One region of the Kitasatospora sp. NBC_01266 genome, then DNA from elsewhere that is predicted to be linked to it. Evidence: riboswitches for the same ligand, from Rfam matches in the RefSeq annotation. Region 1 holds a riboswitch; each other region holds the start of a gene.
What was found. Region 1 has a riboswitch for S-adenosylmethionine ahead of thrC (threonine synthase). Riboswitches for the same ligand answer to the same signal wherever they lie in the genome.
Positions count from the first base shown of each region.

Region 2: another riboswitch for S-adenosylmethionine. It lies ahead of OG403_RS06965 (amino acid ABC transporter permease); the one in region 1 lies ahead of thrC (threonine synthase).
Region 3: another riboswitch for S-adenosylmethionine. It lies ahead of OG403_RS10655 (aminotransferase class V-fold PLP-dependent enzyme); the one in region 1 lies ahead of thrC (threonine synthase).

Region 1 is NZ_CP108458.1:4,747,560-4,754,930, forward strand. Features, by position in the region: gene otsB (trehalose-phosphatase) at 1-498, shown strand, start outside; gene OG403_RS20820 (alpha,alpha-trehalose-phosphate synthase (UDP-forming)) at 474-1,922, opposite strand; gene OG403_RS20825 (glucosyl-3-phosphoglycerate synthase) at 2,145-3,155, opposite strand; SAM riboswitch class I at 3,308-3,439, shown strand; gene thrC (threonine synthase) at 3,457-4,737, shown strand; gene OG403_RS20835 (ubiquitin-like small modifier protein 1) at 4,774-5,052, shown strand; gene OG403_RS20840 (cold-shock protein) at 5,598-5,801, shown strand; gene groL (chaperonin GroEL) at 6,118-7,371, shown strand, end outside.
Region 2 is NZ_CP108458.1:1,564,340-1,571,710, reverse strand. Features, by position in the region: gene OG403_RS06975 (ABC transporter substrate-binding protein) at 1-664, opposite strand, end outside; gene OG403_RS06970 (amino acid ABC transporter ATP-binding protein) at 735-1,544, opposite strand; gene OG403_RS06965 (amino acid ABC transporter permease) at 1,541-2,635, opposite strand; SAM riboswitch class IV at 2,945-3,053, opposite strand; gene OG403_RS36680 (putative leader peptide) at 3,230-3,469, shown strand; gene OG403_RS06960 (LLM class flavin-dependent oxidoreductase) at 3,599-4,828, shown strand; gene OG403_RS06955 (NtaA/DmoA family FMN-dependent monooxygenase) at 4,855-6,231, shown strand; gene OG403_RS06950 (LLM class flavin-dependent oxidoreductase) at 6,228-7,298, shown strand; gene OG403_RS06945 (LLM class flavin-dependent oxidoreductase) at 7,330-7,371, shown strand, end outside.
Region 3 is NZ_CP108458.1:2,538,296-2,545,666, reverse strand. Features, by position in the region: gene qcrC (cytochrome bc1 complex diheme cytochrome c subunit) at 1-477, opposite strand, end outside; gene ctaE (aa3-type cytochrome oxidase subunit III) at 621-1,241, opposite strand; gene OG403_RS10665 (hypothetical protein) at 1,707-2,132, shown strand; gene trpD (anthranilate phosphoribosyltransferase) at 2,277-3,350, shown strand; SAM riboswitch class IV at 3,465-3,584, shown strand; gene OG403_RS10655 (aminotransferase class V-fold PLP-dependent enzyme) at 3,635-4,993, shown strand; gene OG403_RS10650 (Lrp/AsnC ligand binding domain-containing protein) at 5,009-5,290, opposite strand; gene OG403_RS10645 (rhomboid family intramembrane serine protease) at 5,287-6,090, opposite strand; gene OG403_RS10640 (hypothetical protein) at 6,327-6,620, shown strand; gene OG403_RS10635 (NYN domain-containing protein) at 6,756-7,371, shown strand, end outside.

The DNA.
Region 1 (7,371 bases):
GTCGCCGTCCGCGCCGAACTCCCGGCCCTGCTGGCCGCGCTGCCGGCTCCCGAGGGCAGCCGGATCGAGGACAAGGAGCGCTCGATCGCCGTCCACACCCGCCAGGCCGCCGACCCGCAGGCCGCTCTGGAGCTGCTGCGCGCCCCGCTGGCCGAGCTGGCCGCCGGCCACGGCCTGGCCGTCGAGCCGGGCCGCTTCGTGCTGGAGCTGCGCCCGCCCGGCGTGGACAAGGGGGCGGCGCTGACCGGCCTGCTGCGCGAGCGCGGCGCCCGGTCGGTCCTGTACGCCGGGGACGACCTGGGCGATCTGGCCGCCTACGCGGCGGTGGAGAAGCTGCGGGCCGAGGCGCTGCCCGGACTGCTGGTGGCCAGCGGCCCGGTGACCGGCGAGCCGCCGGTGCGCGAGATCGCCGAGCGGGCGGACCTGGTGGTGCCGGGCCCGGCCGGGGTGGTCGAGCTGCTGGAGCTGCTCGGTCAGGCGCTCAGCTCCGCCAGCTGAGCCAGGAACCACTGCTGCGGGGAGAGCGCGGTGGCGGCCGTGGCCAGCCGCTCGGTGCGCTCGCGCCGCTCTGCCGCCGGCATGGTCAGCGCCCGGTGCAGCGCCTCGGCGGTGCCCACCACGTCGTACGGGTTGATGCCGAGCGCGTCCTCGGCCAGCTCCGGGTAGGCGCCCGCCTCGCGGGAGAGGACCAGCGCGCAGCCCGCGTCGGAGACCACCGGGACCTCCTTGGCGACCAGGTTCATGCCGTCCCTGATCGGGTTGACCAGCGCCACGTCGGCCAGCCGGTAGGCGGCCAGTGAGCGGGCGAAGTCGTCCTCGACCTGGAGTATCAGCGGCTGCCAGGAGTCGGTGGCGAACTCCTCGGTGATCTCCTGGCTGATCCGCCGCACGGCCGCGGTGTACGCGCGGTACTCGGCCAGGTCCTGCCGGGAGGGGTAGGCGAAGGCGATGTGCACCACCCGCCCGCGCCACTCGGGGCGGCTGCGCAGCAGGTGCCGGTAGGCCAGCAGGCCGCGCACGATGTTCTTGCTCAGCTCGGTGCGGTCCACCCGGACGATGGTCCGGCAGCCGCCCACCGCCTCGCGCAACGTGGCCAACCGCTCCTCGACGTCCGCCCGGTGCGCCCGCTCGCGCAGGAAGTCGGCATCGGCGCCCAGCGCGTGCACGCCGAGCCGGGTGGTGCGGCCCTGGTAGCTGACCGAGAGCTCGGCCCGGTCGACCTTCGCGTCCAGCACCCGCTCGCAGCAGTCGGCGAAGGCCTCGGCCCAGCGCCGGGTGTGGAAGCCGGCCCGGTCGGCGCCGAGCACACCGGTCAGCACGGCGGCGGCCAGCGCGTCCGGCAGCAGCCCGAAGTAGTCCACCGGGGCCCACGGGATGTGCAGGAAGTAGCCGATCCGCAGGTCCGGCCGCAGCTCGCGGAGCAGCGCCGGCGCCAGGGTCAGGTGGTAGTCCTGCACCAGCACCGCCGCGCCCGGTGCCGCCTCGGCGGCCAGCGCCTCGGCGAAGGCCCGGTTGTAGGCCTCGAAGGCGCTCCACTGCTCGGCGGCGGTGGCGTCGAAGACCGGCGCGGTCGGGGTGTCGTAGAGCAGGTGGTGCAGGAACCAGAGGGTGGAGTTGGCCACCCCGTTGTACGCGCGGTCGAAGACCTCCGGGTCGATGTCCAGCATCCGGACGGCCTGTCCGCCGACGTCGAAGCCGCCCTGGTCCAGCCGCCCCTGCGGCGAGCGCCGGGCCGCCTCGCGGTCGGCCTCGCCGAGCGCGGCGCAGACCCAGACGGTGTTCGGGTCCTCGATCGCGGAGAGCCCGGAGACCAGCCCGCCGCCGCCGCGCTTGAGGGTCAGCGACCCGTCCGGGGCGCTGCTGAAGGAGACCGGGCCCCGGTTGGATGCCACCAGGACGCGGGCGCGCGTGTGATCGGCCATGTCTCTCCTTGTCGGAAGCCGTCGGCAGACGAGATGGTGACTTTCTGCTGACACACCGACAGCGCTGTGTAGTACTCTGGCTCCCCGCTCTCGGAGCAGCGGTCAGGGCTTGGCCGTCATGAGGCTCCTCGGGGCCGGGGGAGAAGCCGCCTCGACCTTCGGGGTGGCGGAGTCACGTCTTCAACCTTGCCGGAGGCGGCGGACGCCAAACCCGGACAGCGGTCATGAAGATCCGGCCGGGTACTCCGGCCGTTCGATCATGGGGGGCCGCTCAAGGGCGGCCACCTCATGGCTGTGCGCGGTGAACTCGCGAGTCAGGGCGTCCCGGGTGAACTGGGTCAGCACCGGGCGGGCCAGGCCCTCGGCGGCCTTCAGGCGGTGGGTGCGGTCCAGCCGCTCCAGCGCGGTGCGGTAGATGGTGGCGGCCATCCGGCCCAGCGCCTGGCTGTCCTGGTGGCGGTGGTGGCGCACCCCGACGTCCACCTGGGCCAGCGCGTCCAGGCCGACCAGTTCCAGCGCGTCCACCAGCAGGCCGAGTTCCACCCCGTAGCCGGTCGGGAAGTGCAGCTGCTCCAGCAGTGAGCGGCGGGCCGCGTACTCACCGCCGAGCGGCTGGACGAAGCCGGCCAGCTGGGGCCAGTGCAGGTTGAGCAGCGGCCGGGCGACCAGTTCGGTGACCCGCCCGCCGCCGGCCGGTACCACCGCGCCCCCGGTCTCCAGCGGCCGGTCGTACATCGCCTTGACCAGCTGCAGGTCCGGGTCGGTGAGCAGCGGGCCGATGATGCCGGAGACGAAGGCCGGGTCGAACTCGCGCAGGTCGGCGTCGATGAAGCAGACGATCGCGCCGCTGGTGACCAGCAGCGAGCGCCAGAGCACCTCGCCCTTGCCGGGCACCGGGGGCACCCGGGGCAGGATCTCGTCGCGGTGCACCACCCGGGCGCCGGCCGCCGCGGCCACCTCGGCGGTCCGGTCCACCGAGCCGGAGTCGACCACCACCAGCTCGTCCACCAGCGGCAGCCGCTCGATCAGCTCGCGCCGGATCACCTCGACGATCCCGCCCACCGTGGACTCCTCGTCCAGCGCGGGCAGCACCACGCTCACCGTCCCGGCCGGCCCCGCGGCGCGCTTGGCGGCCAGCAGCCGGTCGGCCGACCGGTCGGCCGACCGCCAGGACCGGCGGCGCAGCCAGTCGGCCACCTCAGGCAGTGGCGCGGGGCTCTGCTCGGCAGGCAAATCTCGCTCCTCGTAACTCTCGTCTCGCGTGGCGGACGGTCAGGGTCAGGCGTCCGGCCTTCGGTTACAGTCTTCGTACTGCGGTCAGACCTTCGCACGTCGGGGTCGGTCGCAGCGCGAGACCAGTACAACGCAGGACCACAACTTCACAGAGCTCATCCAGAGGGACTGAGGGAACGGCCCGTCGACGTCCCGGCAACCTTCTCGCCCGGCCATCGCAGGTGCCGGCGGGACAGGTGCCAATTCCGGCCTGTGGCGCGACCGCGCCACGGGGAAGATGAGGAGAGAGGCCTCCGCCATCATGGCTACCGCTACCCCTGCACCCTCCGCGACCGTCGACCTCGGCCCCGCCGCCGCGCTGTCCTGTCGCGAGTGCGGCACCCGCTTCCCGCTCGGCCCCAGCTTCGCCTGCCTGGAGTGCTTCGGCCCGCTGGAGATCGCCTACGACTTCGCCGGCTACGACGCCGAGCAGCTGCGCAAGCAGATCGAGGCGGGACCGGCCTCGATCTGGCGCTACGCCCCGCTGCTGCCGGTGCCCGCCGACGTGGCCGGCAAGCCCAACCTGAACCCCGGCTGGACCCCGCTGGTGAAGGCGGACAACCTGGGCCGCGAGCTCGGTTTCACCGCCCAGCTGCACGTCAAGGACGACTCCGGCAACCCCACCCACTCCTTCAAGGACCGGGTGGTGGCCTGCGCCATCGAGGCCGCCCGCGCCTTCGACTTCACCACCCTGTCCTGCTCGTCCACCGGCAACCTGGCCGGCGCGGTGGGCGCCGCGGCGGCCCGCGCCGGGTTCAAGTCCTGCGTCTTCATCCCGCACGACCTGGAGCAGGGCAAGGTCGTGATGGCCGGTGTCTACGGCGGCGAGCTGGTCGGCATCGAGGGCAACTACGACGACGTGAACCGGTTCTGCTCCGAGCTGATCGGTGACCCGGCCGGCGAGGGCTGGGGCTTCGTCAACGTCAACCTGCGCCCGTACTACGGCGAGGGCTCCAAAACCCTGGCATACGAGATCTGCGAGCAGCTCGGCTGGCGGCTGCCGGAGCAGCTCGTCATCCCGATCGCCTCGGGCTCCCAGCTCACCAAGATCGACAAGGGGCTGCAGGAGCTGATCAAGCTCGGCCTGGTCGAGGACCGGCCGTACAAGATCTTCGGCGCCCAGGCGGCCGGCTGCTCCCCGGTCGCCGCCGCCTTCAAGGCCGGCCGCGACGTGATCAAGCCGGTCAAGCCGGACACCATCGCCAAGTCGCTGGCGATCGGCAACCCGGCCGACGGCCCGTACGTGCTGGACATCGCCCGGCGCACCGGCGGCGCGGTCGAGGACGTCACCGACGCCGAGGTGGTGGCCGCGATCAGGCTGCTGGCCCGCACCGAGGGGATCTTCGCCGAGACCGCCGGCGGGGTGACCATCGGCGTGCTCAGGAAGCTGGTGGAGAACGGCCTGCTGGACCCGGCCAAGGAGACCGTCGCGATCAACACCGGGGACGGGCTCAAGACGCTGGACGCGGTCGCCGACGCCGGGCTGACCGCGACCATCCGGCCGACCCTGGAGTCCTTCCGGGCCGCCGGCCTGGCCTCCTGACCCACCCCCAGCACGCAGCGAGCGAGGAGTAACCCCATGAGCGCGACCGTCCGCATTCCGACCATCCTGCGTACCTACACCGACGGCAGGTCCGAGGTGAGCGCCGAGGGCGCCACCCTGCAGGAGGTCATCGCCGACCTGGAGCAGAACCACCCCGGAATCGCCCAGCGGATCCTGGACGAGGCCGGCAAGCTTCGCCGCTTCGTCAACGTGTACGTGAACGACGACGACGTGCGATTCGCCGAGGGCCTGGCCACCGCGGTCGGCGACGGCGCCGGCGTGTCGATCATCCCGGCGGTGGCCGGCGGCTGCTGACCGCCCGTCACGGCTCTTCGGCAGGCGCTCGGGGCGCCGTGCCCCGTCGGCCATCGGCGGGGCGCGGCGCCCCGAGCCGTGTCCGCGGTGGTCCCCGGGAGGGCATAGGCTGTCCCCGACTTCCGCCTCCGGTTCTGGTGCGCGGCTGGAGAGCGGCTCGGGGCGTCCCGGGTCCTGAGACGCCAGCTGCCGCTGTATCAACCGAATCATGTCGGCGCCGCGTCAGAATTCTTTGGGCTATTCGTGAGTTTCGTCCGCTATGTCCCAGGTGAAATGACGAGTTCTGTCGCATTCCTCCCCTGCTATCCCTTCACGGCCTCGTCGAATTGGCGTTCAGTGGGCCTGTTGCACAGGGCTCCGATGCGGATACATTCAGCCGCGGTCGATGCATTCGCCTGCTCCGTCGGCGCCAACTGGCTTCCGGGGGTGGGGCGCTGCGGCATGCAGGAGTGCGCCCAGGGGGGTTTCCTCGGGCATCTCCGCCAGACCCGCGCTCGTGACCTGCGGGCGCGTGAAGGGCCAGCACAGCACTAGGGGAGTTCGGAATGGCTCAGGGCACCGTCAAGTGGTTCAACGCGGAGAAGGGCTACGGCTTCATCGCGGTCGACGGTGGTGCGGACGTGTTCGTCCACTACAGCGCGATCCAGATGGACGGCTACCGCACCCTTGAAGAGGGCCAGCGGGTTGAGTTCGAGATCTCCCAGGGGCAGAAGGGCCCGCAGGCGGACATGGTCCGCGCGGCGGTCTGACCTTTCCGAACCTCGGAGCCTCGGCTCTCACCGAGCTGGTGGTTCAGCGGCAGGCCCGCACCCATCCCCACCGCGGGGCGGGTGCGGGCCTGCCGTTCGTTCGCCGCGAGTTGGCGTCCGGTCATCGAAGGAGCTTGCACTCGCCATGCCGGAGTGCTAATCATTGGCGTTAGCACTCACAGTGTGAGAGTGACAAACGGACTGGGTCGGTGAGGCCCCCGGGAGCGGTAGGGGACAGGACCCCCGCATACCAGGGCCGTCCGTCGCGGGCACCACTGGTCCGAGCAGTCGACCGTGTCCTGGAGGACCACTTCCGATGGCCAAGATCATCGCGTTTGACGAGGAAGCTCGCCGCGGCCTTGAGCGCGGCATGAACCAGCTTGCCGATGCCGTCAAGGTGACGCTGGGCCCCAAGGGCCGCAACGTCGTCCTTGAGAAGAAGTGGGGCGCCCCCACGATCACCAACGACGGTGTCTCCATCGCCAAGGAGATCGAGCTCGAGGACCCGTACGAGAAGATCGGTGCCGAGCTCGTCAAGGAGGTCGCCAAGAAGACGGACGACGTCGCTGGCGACGGCACCACCACCGCCACCGTGCTCGCCCAGGCCCTGGTTCGCGAGGGTCTGCGCAACGTCGCGGCCGGCGCCAACCCGATGGCCCTGAAGCGCGGTATCGAGAAGGCCGTCGCGGCCGTCTCGGACCAGCTGCTGGCGCAGGCCAAGGACGTGGAGACCAAGGAGCAGATCGCCTCCACCGCCTCCATCTCCGCCGCTGACACCCAGATCGGCGAGCTCATCGCCGAGGCCATGGACAAGGTCGGCAAGGAAGGTGTCATCACCGTCGAGGAGAGCAACACCTTCGGCCTGGAGCTCGAGCTCACCGAGGGCATGCGCTTCGACAAGGGCTACATCTCCGCCTACTTCGCCACCGACCTGGAGCGGATGGAGGCCTCCTTCGAGGACCCCTACATCCTGATCGCCAACTCCAAGATCGGCTCGGTCAAGGACCTGCTCCCGCTGCTGGAGAAGGTCATGCAGAGCGGCAAGCCGCTCGTCATCATCGCCGAGGACGTCGAGGGCGAGGCCCTGTCGACCCTGGTGGTCAACAAGATCCGTGGCACCTTCAAGTCCGTCGCCGTCAAGGCCCCGGGCTTCGGCGACCGCCGCAAGGCCATGCTCGGTGACATCGCCATCCTCACCGGCGGCACCGTGATCTCCGAGGAGGTCGGCCTCAAGCTGGAGAACGCCGGTCTCGAGCTGCTGGGCACCGCCCGCAAGGTGGTCATCACCAAGGACGAGACCACCATCGTCGACGGTGGCGGCGACAGCGAGCAGGTCGCCGGCCGGGTCAACCAGATCCGCGCCGAGATCGAGAACAGCGACTCGGACTACGACCGCGAGAAGCTCCAGGAGCGCCTCGCCAAGCTGGCCGGCGGCGTGGCCGTCATCAAGGCCGGCGCGGCGACCGAGGTCGAGCTGAAGGAGCGCAAGCACCGCATCGAGGACGCCGTTCGCAACGCGAAGGCGGCCGTCGAGGAGGGCATCGTCGCCGGCGGTGGCGTGGCCCTGCTG
Region 2 (7,371 bases), 3.2 Mb from region 1:
CCTCGGCCTTGAGCTTGGCCTGCCACTCCAGCAGGATCTTCTCCTGGTTGGTGCCGGAGCCCACCGCGACCGTCTTGCCCGCCAGACTCTCGTAGTCGCCGTCGAAGTTCCAGTTGCTGCTCTTCAGGACCTCGAAGGCCAGGTTGTCCTGGCGGTAGGAGGCGAAGTCGTACTTCTTCTTGCGGTCTTCGGTGTCGGTGATGTTGGAGAAGCCGACATCGGTCCGGCCGCTGTCGATGCCCACGAACAGGTTCTCCCAGGTGGCGTTGGAGACCACCGGCTTGAGGCCGAGGACCGCCGCCACCAGGCGGCCGAGGTCGGGCTCGGCGCCGGTGAGGGTCTGCTGGTCGCTGCCGACGTACGCCAGCGGTGGGAACCCGGCGGGCAGCGCGCCGACCCCGATGGCCAGCTTTCCGCTGCTGATCAGCGGTTTCGGCAGCTCGGCCCGGATGGCGGCCACCTCGGACACCTTGAGATCGGCCTGCTTCGCGGCCCCGTTGGACAGGGCGCCCACCGTGACCACACCGGCTGCGGCCTGGTCGGTGGACGCGGTGGTCGAGCCGGCGTCGCTCCCGCAGGCGGCGAGGCTGACGCTGAGGGTGGTGACCGCGGTGCCGGCGGCGAGGCCGCGCAGGAGTCTGCTGCGGAGGCTGGAGCTGGGCATGGTTGTCCTTGATCGTTCGGGGTGGCTGCCGGGCGGGCAGATGGGCAGGTGGGGAGGGGCGGTCCGCGGGTCAGAGCACCCTGCTCAGGAACTCCCTGGTCCGCGGCTGCCGCGGGTTGTCCAATACCTCGGCGGGCGGGCCCTGTTCGAGGATCCGGCCGCCGTCGAGGAAGACGATGTGGTCGGCGACCTCGCGGGCGAAGCCGATCTCGTGGGTGACGATGATCAGGGTGGCGCCGCTGGTGGCCAGGTCCTTGATGACGGCCAGCACCTCGCCGACCAGCTCCGGGTCCAGCGCGGAGGTGGGTTCGTCGAAGAGGATCACCCCCGGTCGCAGCGCCAGCGCCCGCGCGATCGCCACCCGCTGCTGCTGCCCGCCGGACAGCTGGCGCGGATAGGCGCCGGTCCGGTCGGCCAGCCCCACCCGGCCCAGCAGGGTGCGTGCCAGCTCCTGGGCCTGGGGCTTGCGCAGCGCTCCGGTGGCCACCGGAGCGGCGGCCACGTTGTCCAGCACGGTCAGGTGCGGGAAGAGGTTGAAGTTCTGGAAGACGAAGCCGATCCGGCCGCGTTGGGTGAGGATCGCCCGCTCGCTCAGCTCCTTCAGCCGTTCGCCGTGCCGACGTACGCCGATCAGCTCGCCGTTGACGCTGACGTGGCCGATGTCGGGCTTCTCCAGGTGGTTGATCACGCGCAGCAGGGTCGACTTGCCCGAGCCGGACGGCCCCAGGATCGCGGTGACCTGACCGGCCGGGACCGTCAGGTCCACGCCGTCGAGCACCCGGTGGGTGCCGTACCACTTGTGCACGTCATGGACCGCGACGGCGGCCGGGGCGGCTGCGTCGACCGGGATCCTCGGGGTCCTCGGGGTCAGGGTGCTCATACCGCCGTCTCCTGTCGCAGGCGCGCCCGCACGGTTCGCAGGCCGACACGCAGCCGCTGCAACGGGGTTGGTGGAAGAGCGCGCAGCGCTCCGCGTGCGTAGTGGCGCTCCACGTAGAACTGGGCGACCGAGACCACGCTGGTGAGGATCACGTACCAGACGGTGGCGACCAGCAGCGGCGGCACGATGTCGCCGGGGTAGGTGCTGCCCAGGCTCTGCACGGAGCCGAACAGGTCGAGCAGCGAGACGTAGAAGACCAGCGAGGTGCTCTTCACCAGGCCGATCAGCTGGTTGACGTAGGAGGGGATGATGGCCCGCAGGGCCTGGGGGAAGACGATCCGGGCGAACTGGTAGCGCCTGGGCAGTCCGAGTGCGGCTGCCGCCTCGTGCTGGCCCTGGTCGACGGAGAGCAGGCCGGCCCGCACCACTTCCGCGGCGTACGCGGCCTCGTTCAGGCTCAGCCCGACAACCGCCACCACGAGGTCGGTGGCCAGCTTCGACTCGTCGAAGTGCGCGAAGGCGGGTCCGAACGGCACTCCGATGCTCAAACTGTGGTACAGCGCACTGAAGTTGTAGAGGAACAGCAGCACCACGATCAGCGGCACCGAGCGGAACAGCCAGATGTAGACCCAACTGGCCGACCGCAGGACCGGGTTGCTGGACTGCCGGGCCAGGGCGAGCAGGATGCCGCCCAGCAGTCCGAGGACGGCGCTGTAGGCCGTCACCTGCAGCGTGACGAACAGGCCGTGGGTGATCACCGGGCGGGCGAACCAGTACTGGAACCGGTCCCACTGGTAGAACCGGTTGGTGACCAGCCCGTGCCCGAGCTGGGCGAGCAGCACCAGGATCGCCGCGGTGCCGATCCACCGGCCGGGATGCCGCAGCGGGATGACCCGCCCCCGGCCTGCGGCCGGGGGCACCCCCACGGCGGACCGCGGGCGCGGCGGCGCCGTGTCGGTGGGCTCGATGGGCTCGGCGGGCTCGGCGGGCTCGGCGGGTTGGGCGGGCGTGCTGGTCGGCGGCGGGGGAGGGACCGCCTCGGATGGCGGTGCCGCGCCCAACGGCACGGCAGGGACAAGGGATTCACTCATCGAGGACTCCAGCGAGTTCCCGCACTCCACCCGCCGCGTGGTCGCGGCCCGGCGGAGCGAGGACACCCGGGCGTGGCACAGCACATCGCACCGGGTGGGACGGACGGGAGGGGAGCGCCGCGCGGGGCGGGCGTCAGGAAGTCGTCAGCGCGGACAACGGGCGCTGCGGGTGGCCGTACAGAGTGCGCTGCTGACGCGGAGCAGGTCGATGTGACGGCTCAGGTAGGCGGCGGCACGGCGATGACGCCGGCCGGCCGCCGTCCCCGAACCTGCGTACATCGCCGCCACCATCGCCATCCGCCCCGCAGGGCCTCGCGCTTACCGAAATCGTCTCGGCCCGGTCGTCACCTGGGGCACCCCACCGCGACGCGAGGGTTGCCGGTCAGCAAGCCAGGGCTTGTCGCTGACGCTCATGACCGTTCTGCGCCGGACAGTAGGCCCTGGTCGGGATGTGCGTCAACGTTGCCCGGCCGCAGGGTGAGACGGCGGCGCGGGCGGGGCGGTGTCGGCCGGTCGGCCCGGTCGTGCCCGCACCCGGGGGAACACGGCCGGTCATGATCCGTGTTCTCCCGAAGAGGATTGTGTCCGACCGGGATGCCGGGTAGCTTGCAGTCAGGTTGTGAGTGTCGGCGTCAAGTCCCGGCACGCGCGAACGTGAACGGCCGAGAGCCGACCGGGATGGAGGTGGCGAGGGTGCGGGAAGCCGCTGAGCCTGCCACCGCGGTCGTCGCCAAGGCCCGGTGCCGCGTCGCCACCACGTACTCGCGGCGCCACATCGATCTGCAGCGCGTCGCCGCCGCCCTCTGTCCGGCGTACCAGCGCATCGCCGCTTAGTCGCTAGTCGCTTTCGCATCCTTTCCCCGCTTTCCTCCTTTTCGCCGACCTGCCGACCCGCCAGCCCGGCCGCCGTACGGGCGTGGACGTGGACGTGATGTCGGCATGCCCACAGGGAGCAGTTCGCCCATGCCTGGACCAGCCCAGCCCGGACCGTCAACTCCACCTATCCACCTGGCCGTTGCCCTCGACGGCGCCGGCTGGCATCCCGCGGCCTGGCGGGAGCCGGGTGCCCGGCCCGGTGAGCTGCTCACCGCGCGGTACTGGTCCGAGCTGGTCGCCGAAGCCGAGCGGGGCCTGCTGGACTTCGTGACCATCGAGGACTCGCTGAGCCTGCAGTCCTCCCGGTACACCGGCCCGGACGGGCGGACCGACCAGGTGCGGGGGCGGCTGGACGCGGTACTGATCGCCGCCCGGGTGGCGCCGCTGACCCGGCACATCGGGCTGGTGCCGACCGCGGTGGTCACCCACACCGAACCGTTCCACCTCTCGAAGGCGATCGCGACCCTCGACTACGTGAGCGGTGGGCGGGCCGGGGTCCGGGTGCAGGTGTCCGGCCGCTCCGACGAGGCCGCGCACTTCGGCCGCCGCACGGTGCCGCCGCTGCGGATCGAGGAGTTGGCCTCGCCGGCCGGGCAGGCGCTGCTCGCGGAGCTCTTCGACGAGGCCGGCGACTGGGTCGAGGTGCTGCGGCGGCTGTGGGACAGCTGGGAGGACGACGCGGAGATCCGCGACGCCGGGAGCGGGCGCTTCATCGACCGCCGCAAGCTGCACTACATCGACTTCGAGGGCAGCAGGTTCAGCGTCCGGGGGCCGTCCATCACGCCACGCCCGCCGCAGGGCCAGCCCGTTGTCGCCGCGCTGGCGCACGCCACCGTGCCGTACCGGCTGGTGGCCCGCTCGGCCGACCTGGGATTCGTCACCCCGCGCGACACCGGGCACGCCCGGTCGATCGTGGCCGAGATCCGTGGCGAGCAGGCCGCGGCCGGCCGGGCCGAGGAGACGGTGCACGTCTTCGGCGACCTCACCGTCTTCCTCGACAGTGACCCCGGCGCCGCCGCCGAGCGCCGGGCCCGCCTGGACCAGAGCGCCGGTGGCGAATTCACCGGCGACGCGCCGGTCTTCACTGGCACGCCCGAGCAACTCGCCGATCTGCTACAGGAGTTGCAGCAGGCCGGGCTCACCGGATTCCGGCTGCGGCCCGCCGTGCTGCCGCACGACCTGGAGCAGATCACCCGCCACCTGGTGCCCGAACTCCAGCGCCGCGATGCCTTCCGCACCGCGTACCGGGCGAACACCCTGCGCGGGCTGCTCGGCCTGCCTCGCCCGGCCAACCGCTATGCCACCGCCGCTGTCTGATTCCAGGTCAGAAGGACGTCAGGACCATGAGCAAGCCTGTCAAGCAGATCCACCTCGCCGCCCACTTCCCGGGCGTCAACAACACCACCGTCTGGAGCGACCCGGAGGCGGGCAGCCACGTCGAGTTCAGCTCGTTCCGGCACTTCGCGCAGACCGCCGAACGAGCCAAGTTCGACTTCCTCTTTCTCGCCGAGGGGCTGCGGCTGCGCGAACAGGGCGGAGAGATCTACGACTTGGACGTCGTCGGGCGACCCGACACCTTCACCGTGCTGGCCGCGCTGGCCGCCGTCACCGAACGCCTGGGCCTGGCCGGCACGATCAACTCGACCTTCAACGAGCCCTACGAGGTGGCCCGCCAGTTCGCCAGCCTCGACCATCTGTCGGGCGGCCGGGCCGCCTGGAACGTGGTCACCTCGTGGGACGCCTTCACCGGCGAGAACTTCCGCCGCGGCGGCTTCCTGCCGCAGCACGAGCGCTACTCGCGGGCGAAGGAGTTCCTGAGCACCGCCACCGAGTTGTTCGACTCCTGGCAGGGGAACGAGATCGCCGCCGACCAGCAGTCCGGCAGCTTCCTGCGGGAGGCGCGGGCCGGTGCGTTCGTCCACCGGGGGCAGCACTTCGACATCCAGGGACAGTTCAACGTCCCGCGCAGCCCGCAGGGCCGCCCGGTGATCTTCCAGGCCGGCGACTCGGAGGAGGGGCGCGAGTTCGCCGCGTCGAGCGCGGACGCGATCTTCAGCCGCTACAGCACCTTCGAGGAGGGGCGCGCGTTCTACACGGACGTCAAGGGCCGGCTGGCCCGGCACGGCCGCACCCGCGACCAGCTGCTGATCCTGCCCGCCGCGACCTTCGTGCTCGGTGACACCGACGCCCAGGCACAGGAGTTGGCCCGCGAGGTGCGCCGTCAGCAGGTCAGCGGCGCCACCGCGCTCAAGCACCTGGAGTTCGTCTGGAACCGCGACCTGTCCGGCTACGACCCGGACGGCCCGCTGCCCGAGATCGATCCGGACCCCGGCGAGCACGCGATCGCCCAGGGCCGCGCCCAGGTGCGGATGTACCGCGACCCGCTGGCCACCGCCCGGCAGTGGCGGGAACTCGCCGCCGCCAACAAGTGGTCGATCCGCGAGCTGGTCATCGAGACCGGCAACCGCCAGTCCTTCGTCGGCTCCCCGGCCACCGTGGCGCAGACCATCAACTCCTTCGTCCAGGCCGACGCCAGTGACGGATTCATCCTCGTCCCGCACCTCACCCCCGGCGGGTTGGACGCCTTCGCCGACACCGTGGTCCCGCTGCTCCAGGAGCGCGGCGTCTTCCGCACCGAGTACCAGGGCAGCACCCTGCGCGACCACCTCGGCCTGGCCCACCCCGACGCCGACGCGGCGAGCGAGCGGGTGGCCTCGTGAAGTTCCTGGCCATCACCCTGATCGTGCACGCGCCGGACCGGGTGACCGGCGCGCGGAAGTCGACCCAGGACCGCTTCCGCGAGGTGATCGACAACGCGCTGCTCGCCGAGGAGTTGGGCTTCGACGGCTTCGGCGTCGGCGAGCGCCACGAGCGGCCGTTCATCTCCTCCTCGCCGCCGGTGGTGCTCAGCCACCTCGCCGCCCTCACCAGGCGGATCCGGCTGTTCACGGCGGTGACGACACTGAGCCTGCTCGACCCGGTGCGCGCCTACGAGGACTACGCGACCCTGGACCACCTCTCCGGGGGCAGACTCGAACTGATCATCGGCAAGGGCAACGGCGCGGCCCAGCGCGAGCTCTTCCAGGTCACCCCCGAGGACCAGTGGGAGCGCAACGCCGAGTCCTACGAGCTGTTCCGCCGCATCTGGCGGCAGGACAAGGTGACCTACCCGGCGCGCTTCCGACCGGAGTTGGCCGAGGCCGAGGTCTGGCCCCGGCCGCTGCAGCAGCCGATCCGGGTCTGGCACGGCAGCGCGACCAGCCGCGAATCGGTCGACCTCGCCGCCCGCTACGGCGACCCGGTCTTCTCCGCCAACGTCACCCATCCGATAGAGCCGTACGCCGAACTCGTCCGCCACTACCGGGAGCGCTGGGAGCACTACGGCCACGACCCGGCGTTGGCGACGGTCGGCGCCGGCACCGCCGGCTACTACGCCGCACCCACCTCGCAGGACGCCCTGAAGGTCTACCGACCGGTCTTCGAAGGCCAGTTGGCCTTCCAGAAGAGCCTCGGACTGGAACCGGTCTTCACCAGCCTGGAGGACTTCGTCGAGCGCAGCTCCGCGCTGATCGGCAGCCCGCAGCAGGTGATCGAGAAGGTGCACCGCTACCACGAGCGGCTCGGCCACAGCGTGCTTCATCTGCATGCCGACGCCGGCGGTCTCACCGACGCCCAGCACCGGGACAGCCTCGCGCTGTTCCAGTCCGAGATCGCCCCCACGCTGCGCCGTGACATCCCCGACCCGCCGTTCGGCTGGGGCCCGGTCGCGCCCGCGACGGCCGACTGACCACGACGGCCAACTGATTAGGAGCACCCTCATGGCCAACACGCCCCTCGCAGTGCTGGACCTCGTGCCGATC
Region 3 (7,371 bases), 2.2 Mb from region 1:
GCACTGCGAGCAGTTGGTACGGAACAGCTCGCCACCCTTGGAGATGGCGTCGGTCTCGGTCGACGTGTACTGGTCCTTGGTCGGCGTCACCGGGCCGGGGCCCAGCGAAGCGACGAAGGCGGCCATCGCGTCGATGTCGTCCTGGCTGTAGATGTTCGGCTTCTTCAGGACCTGCGCGCCCGGCTGCTGGGCGGGCATCCGGCCGGTGCCGACCTGGAAGTCGACCGCGGCGGAGCCCACGCCCGCCAGGCTCGGGCCGGTGGAGCTGCCCTCACCGTTCAGGCCGTGGCATGAGGAGCAGCCAACAGCGAAGAGGCGCTTGCCCTCATCGATCTGGAGCGACTGCGCGGAGCTGTCGGCCTTGGCCGCCTCGGCGGGCGCGAACACGGCATACAGCCCCCCGGTGGCCGCGAGGGCGAAGAGTAGGACGACCAGCGCCGCCAGCGGGTGGCGCCGTCGTGCGGAGAGCTTTTTCACGGAATAACCCCGGTGTCAGGATCAGGATCTGGTCGGCTGGTGGAGGCCCGGTGCGCGGAGCATCGGCCTGGCGTGGGCACGGGCAAAGGACCCGGCGCCGGTGAGGGCATACGGGTCCGGCCGGCGGCCAGCGACCTGATCGGTTACTTGATCAGGTAGATGGTCGCGAAGAGGCCGATCCAGACCACGTCGACGAAGTGCCAGTAGTACGACACGACGATCGCCGCGGTGGCCTGCTCATGCGTGAACCGCTTGGCTGCGTAGGTCCGCCCCAGCACCAGCAGGAAGGCGATCAGACCGCCCGTCACGTGGAGCCCGTGGAAGCCGGTGGTGAGGTAGAACACCGAACCGTAAGGGTCGGACGACAGCGAGATGCCGTCGTGCTTCACCAGGTTGGTGTACTCGTAGATCTGGCCGCCGATGAAGATCGCGCCCATCACGAAGGTGATCGAGAACCACGTGCGGAGCTTCTTGACGTCACCGCGCTCGGCGGCGAAGACGCCGAGCTGACAGGTGAGCGAGGAGAGCACCAGGATCGTGGTGTTCCCGGAGGAAAAAGGAACGTTGAGGGCATGAGCCTTCGACGCCCAGAAGCCTGGCCCCATCACGGATCGTGCCGTGAAGTACATCGCGAAGAGGGCCGCGAAGAACATCAGCTCGGAACTCAGCCAGACGATGGTTCCGACGCTGGTCATGTTCGGTCGGTTGACCGATCCATGTGCGTGCCCGGTTTCTACTGCTGTTGCTGTCGCCACGACCGACATTATGTCGGTCCCTTATTCCGTCTTCACGCCGGGGGGTCTCCCTCGGAGTGTCCGGTGCGTGCGGTATGCCCGGATGGCTGCGCGGCGGGCCGTGCGTACCCGGCGTGCGTCCGCTGACGAGGGCTTTCGTCGCGCCGATCGGACTTTTCTGACGGCGCGTCCGGTCTGACCACCCGTTCGCGCGGCGCGTCCTGACGGCGGACGGAGTGCGGGTGCGGTAGCGCTCTGGGCCGTCCGAGTGGACTGTACCGCCGAGGGTGACGCGTCCTCGCCCGCTCGGGTGATGGCCCGGTGGCTGCCGGGGTGATCTTCGGACCGGGGCTGACGCCGGACTCGCCCGGAGTCGATACCGCCGTCGATGTCGCGCCGATCCGGAAGAGATCGCGCCAGTCGCCCTCCGCGGCGGTTGATCGGGAGTAGCATCCACCGTGCTGGACGTGGTCTGGATCACATGGGAGCAGGTCGATGGCGACGCACACGAGTGACGAGACGCTCACCGTTCTCGTCTACAGCGATGACCGCAACACCCGGGCGCAGGTCACCTCGGCGCTCGGCCGCCGTCCGGCCGCCGACCTGCCGGAGGTCGACTATCTGGAGTGCGCCACCGTGCCGGCCGTACTCCGGGCGCTGGAGAAGGGCGGCGTGGACCTCTGCGTCTTCGACGGCGAGGCGGTGCCGGCCGGCGGCCTGGGGCTGGCCCGGCAGGTGAAGGACGAGATCTACGGCTGCCCGCCGGTGCTGGTGCTGATCGGCCGGCCGCAGGACAGCTGGCTGGCCGCCTGGAGCCGGGCGGACGCGGCGATCTCCCAGCCGGTGGACCCGGTCGCGCTCGCCGAGGCGGTGGCCAAGCTGCTGCGGGCCCGGCTCGGCGCGCGCAGCCTCGCACGCTGACAGCCGGGCTGGACGGAGGGCCGCCCCGGGCGGGGCGGCCGTCTCAGCAGGAGAGAAGGGCCGCCGCGGATGCCGTGGCGGCCCTTCGCCGGTCGCTAGGCTGGCCGCATCCCTCCGTAACGAGCATGCGAGCTGGAGTAGGCCATGGTGAATGTGAACCCTGCGAACGGCGGTGCGGACCCCGCGCAGGTGGTCCGCACCTGGCCCGACCTGCTGAGCACCCTGCTGGACGGCGGTGACCTGTCCCGGGCGGACGCCGCCTGGGCGATGGACCGGATCATGAGCGGTGAGGCCAGCCCGGTGCAGGTGGCCGGATTCATGGTGGCGCTGCGGGCCAAGGGCGAGACGGTGGCCGAGGTCGCCGGGCTGGTCGAGGCGATGTACGCGCACGCCGAGCCGCTGCACATCCCCGGGCCGGCGGTGGACATCGTCGGCACCGGCGGCGACCGGGCCAAGACCGTCAACATCTCCACCATGTCGGCCATCGTCGCGGCGGCGGCCGGCGCCAAGGTGGTCAAGCACGGCAACCGGGCCGCCTCCTCGGCCAGCGGCTCCTCCGACGTGCTGGAGCGGCTCGGGATCAAGCTGGACCTGAGCGCGCGCCGAGTGGCCGAGGTGGCCGAGGAGGTCGGCCTCACCTTCTGCTTCGCGGCCAAGTTCCACCCCGCGATGCGGCACGCCGCCCCGGCCCGCCGCGACCTCGGGGTGGCCACCGCCTTCAACATCCTCGGGCCGCTGACCAACCCGGCCCACGTCACCGCGCACGCGGTCGGCTGCTTCGACACCCGGCTGGCGGGCCTGATCGCCGGGGTGCTGGCCGAGCGCGGCTCCACCGCGCTGGTCTTCCGCGGTGACGACGGGCTGGACGAGCTGACCGTCTGCACCACCTCGCGGGTCTGGCTGGTGCGGCAGGGCGCGGTCACCGAGACCGTGCTCGACCCGCGCGAGCTCGGCATCGAGCTGGTCGGCATCGAGGCGCTGCGCGGAGCGGACGCCGAGTACAACGCCGACGTGGCCCGGCGGCTGCTGGCCGGGGAGCGCGGCGCGGTGCGCGACGCGGTGGTGCTGAACTCGGCGGCGGCGCTGGTCGCGCTCGAGCTGACCGAGGCCCCGCTGGTCGAGCAGCTGGCCGCCGCGATGGTGCGCACCGCCGCCGCGATCGACTCCGGCGAGGCACAGGACACCCTCAAGCGCTGGGCCGAGGCCACCGGGCGCTGATCCTCCGTCACCTGTTCCGGACCCGTGGGCCGTTGGCGCCCACGGGTCTTTCGCTGTCCGCATGCTGGAAGGGTGTTTGACCACGGTTCGGGCGCTGATCTACAGTCTTCGCCAGGTCATGAGTGACAGCGCGACAAGCCCCAGCTTGCTGTCCGGCAACCCTCCGTCCGTGGCGGGGTGCCCTGGGTGAAGACCAGGCCAGGCGGCGACAGGTCCGCACGGCAAGCGCGGACCACCGGTGTCTTCACACTCCCGGGGTCCTGACCCCGAAGGAGTGCATCCGTATGTCCACCTCCGTTGACCTCTGCGCCCCCCTCGCCGTGCTCGGTGCCGACGTCCAGGTCCCGCTGGTCTCCGGCGAGAAGGTCGGCTACGCCGCGCTCGACTACGCGGCCAGCGCCCCCGCCCTGCAGCGGGTCTGGGACGAGGTGGCCGCCTACGCGCCGTACTACGGCAGCGTGCACCGCGGTGCCGGCTACCTCTCGCAGCTCTCCACCGACCTGTTCGAGCAGAGCCGGCGCACCGTCGCCGACTTCCTCGAGCTGCGGGAGGGCGACCAGGTGGTCTTCACCCGGGCCACCACCGACTCGCTCAACCTGCTGGCCGGCGCGCTGCCGGCGGGCACCCGGGTGTTCGCCTTCGAGACCGAGCACCACGCCTCGCTGCTGCCCTGGGCGCAGGCCGGGCTGCCGGTCAGTTACCTGCGGGCGCCGCGCTCCCCCGAGCAGGCGGTGGCCGCGCTGGCCGAGGCGCTCGCGCAGTTCCCCGAGGGGCCGCGACTGCTCTGCGTCACCGGCGCCTCCAACGTCACCGGTGAGCTGTGGCCGGTGGCCGAGCTGACCCGGGTCGCGCACCGGTACGGCGCCCGGGTGGTGCTGGACGCCGCGCAGCTGGCCCCGCACCACCGGGTCTCGGTGCGCGAGCTGGACGTGGACTGGGTCGCCTTCTCCGGTCACAAGCTCTACGCCCCGTTCGGCGCGGGCGTGCTGGCCGGCCGCAGCGACTGGCTGGACGCCGCCGCGCCCTACCTGGCCGGCGGCGGTGCCTCGCGCACCGTGGCCCGGGAAGCGGACGGCTCGGTGGCCGTCGAGTGGCACCAGGGACCGGCCCGGCACGAGGCCGGCTCGCCGAACGTGATCGGCGCCTACGCCGTCGCGGCGGCCTGCCGGGCGCTGACCGAGGCCGGCTTCGAGGCGCTGGAGGCCCGCGAGCGGTACCTGATCGACCGGCTGACGGCGGGCCTGGCCGAGATCCCCCAGGTCAAGGTGCTCAGCCTGTTCGGTGCCGAGGCGGCCCGGGTCGGCGTGCTCTCCTTCGTGGTGGAGGGCTGGAACAGCTCGCACTTCTCGGCGGCGCTCTCGGCCGAGTACGGGATCGGGGTGCGCGACGGGCTGTTCTGCGCGCACCCGCTGGTGCGCACGCTGCTCGGGGGGGAAGAGGCAGGACCTTCCGAGTGCGGGGCGCCGGAGCCCTCGCTGCCGGGGGAGCGCAGCCTGAACGCGATCCGGGTCAGCTTCGGGGCGGGCACGCCCGAGGAGCACATCGACCGCTTCCTGGGCGCGGTGCGCGAGCTGGTCAGCGACGGCGCGCGGTGGAACTACCGCAACGAGGGCGGGCGCTGCGTCGCCGACACCCGGCGCTGACCGGCCGACGGCTCGTCAGCCGTCCAGACCGAGCGCGAAGGCGGCTTCCAGGTCGTGCTGCGAGTAGGTGCGGAAGGCGATCTGGGTCTCGGTGTGGGCGACCCCCGGCACCTTGTTGAGCCGGCCGGGGATCACCTCGGCCAGGTCGTCGTGGCGGCGCACCCGCACCATGGCGACCAGGTCGTACCCGCCGGTCACCGAGTAGACCTCGCTCACGCCCTCGATCGCGGCGATGGCCTCGGCGATCTCGGGGATCTGGTCGACGCTGGTCTTGATGAGCACGATGGCGGTGATCACGGCTGGGCTCCTGGGATGGGGGTCCCCCCGGCCGGAGGCTGGGGAACGGTGGGGCCAGCGTATCCGGCACGTCGGGCCGCCACCCACAGCGCCAGGAACCCGGCGCTGAAACCGATCACATGGGCCAGGTAGGCGACCCCGCCGCCGGCCTGGCGCAGCGACCACCACTGGACGGCGAACCAGAGGCCGAGCACCAGCCAGGCCGGCAGCCGCAGTGGCAGGAAGAGCAGGGCCGGGACCAGCGTGGTCACCCGGGCCCGCGGATAGAGGCGCAGGTAGCCGCCGAGCACCCCGGAGATCGCCCCGGAGGCGCCGACCAGCGGGCGCAGCGACTCGGGGCCGTGCCCGCCGAGGGCCGCGTAGCCGTAGTTGGCCAGCACGCCGACGGCCAGATAGAAGAGGAGGAAGCGCAGCCGGCCCAGCCGCTCCTCGACGCCCGCGCCGAAGACATAGAGGAAGAGCATGTTGCCCAGCAGGTGCAGCCAGCCGCCGTGCACGAAGAGCGAGCTGAGCGCGGAGAGCGCGGGCACCTTGTGCGGGGTGGCGAGCAGCGGGCAGCCGGGCAGCGGGGGAGTGAGGCCGGCCAGCTGAGCGGCGGTCAGCGGACGGTTGCTCAGCAGCTCGGCCGGGATCGCGCCCCAACGCTGCTGGTAGTGCTGCGCGGCGCAGGCGCGCGCGGGCGCACTCGAGCCGTAGGCGGGGTTGATCCCGCTCGGGCCGGCCAGGAACACCAGGCAGTTGAGCGCGATCAGGAGGTAGCTGACGAGCGGGGTCGGTCCGTCGTGGCGCTGGTCTGCCATGGGCGCATCCATTCCGCGCCGGTGCGGTCGTGACACCGTCGTGTACGGCGAGTGGGTGAGCGGGCGGGCGAGTGCGCGTGCGGGCACGCGTACGGGTTGTGCGTGCAGGCGTTCGAGCAGGCCGGAGGGCTGATGGGAACCGGTATCCGGTGCCCGCCGTCCCAGCGTCAGGCCCTAGGCTTGAGACCTGGCCGGCACACGGACCGGACCAGGTACCAGCCGAGAGGACCACGCTCATGCCCGTCCCCGTGCCCACCGCCGAGACCCGCTGGCGCTGCACGCTCTGTGGCAACCTGACCCGGTTCGACGTGACCCGGTCCTCCCGCGTGGTCGAGTACCTGCACCTGGACCTGGCCGGTGACCCCAAGGTCGAGGAGGCCGAGGTGCTCAGCGAGACGCTGGAGTCGATCCGCTGCCGCTGGTGCAACGCGGTCGACCAGGTCGAGCTGGTGGCCCGCCCGGATGCCGAGGAGCCCGGTGCCGAGCCCGCTGCGGAGTCTGCCGAGCACGGGGCCGAGCAGACGGGCTGAGCAGGCGCTGCTGAAAAACAGCCGCCGCGCACGCGACAATTGCACCGAGCGGTGAGAGTCACCGGGCGGTGAGTCGGGGCGCCCCGGGCCTGGGCCGGGGCAGCCGCGCAGACCATGATCGGAGCCGAGGACGCGATGGACGCAGCCAGCCAGGCCGCTGAGCCGCAGGGGCCGCTGCCCGCTGCCGGCGAACCGGCCGCGTCCGCGACGTCCGCCGACAGCGCCGTGGAGCCGTCCGGCGAGGCCGTTGAGGTCGGCAAGGCTGACGAAGCGCTTGAGGCCGGGGACCAGGGCGAGGACCAGGGCGAGGAGCAGGAACCGCCCGCCGAGCAGCTGGACCGCCCGCTGCCCGAGGGCGTGCGCCGGCGCGTGGTGGGCCTGGCCGCCGACGCGCTCGGCGGCCTGCCGCTCACCGATCTGCCGGCCTCACTGCGCCCGTACGCCAAGTTCACCCCGGCCCGCCGGGCCAAGTACGCGGGCACCGCGCTGGCCGCCGCGCTGGAGGCCGAGCCGGTCTTCCGGCTGCGGATAGCGGACCGGCTGCGGCTGGGCCAGCCCGACCTGGTGAAGGCGCTGGAGGCGGGCCAGGTGCCGGGCGCGGCCGAGCCGCTGGACGTGGCCGCCGCCGCCTACCTGCTGCGCACCCGCGGCTGGACCCGGCTGGTCGCCGAGGCCGGCGAGCAGGCCGAGCGGGCCGGTGCCGAGGACGCCGCCGCCGAGGCGGCCCGGCTGGTGGAGAAGCTCCAGGAGG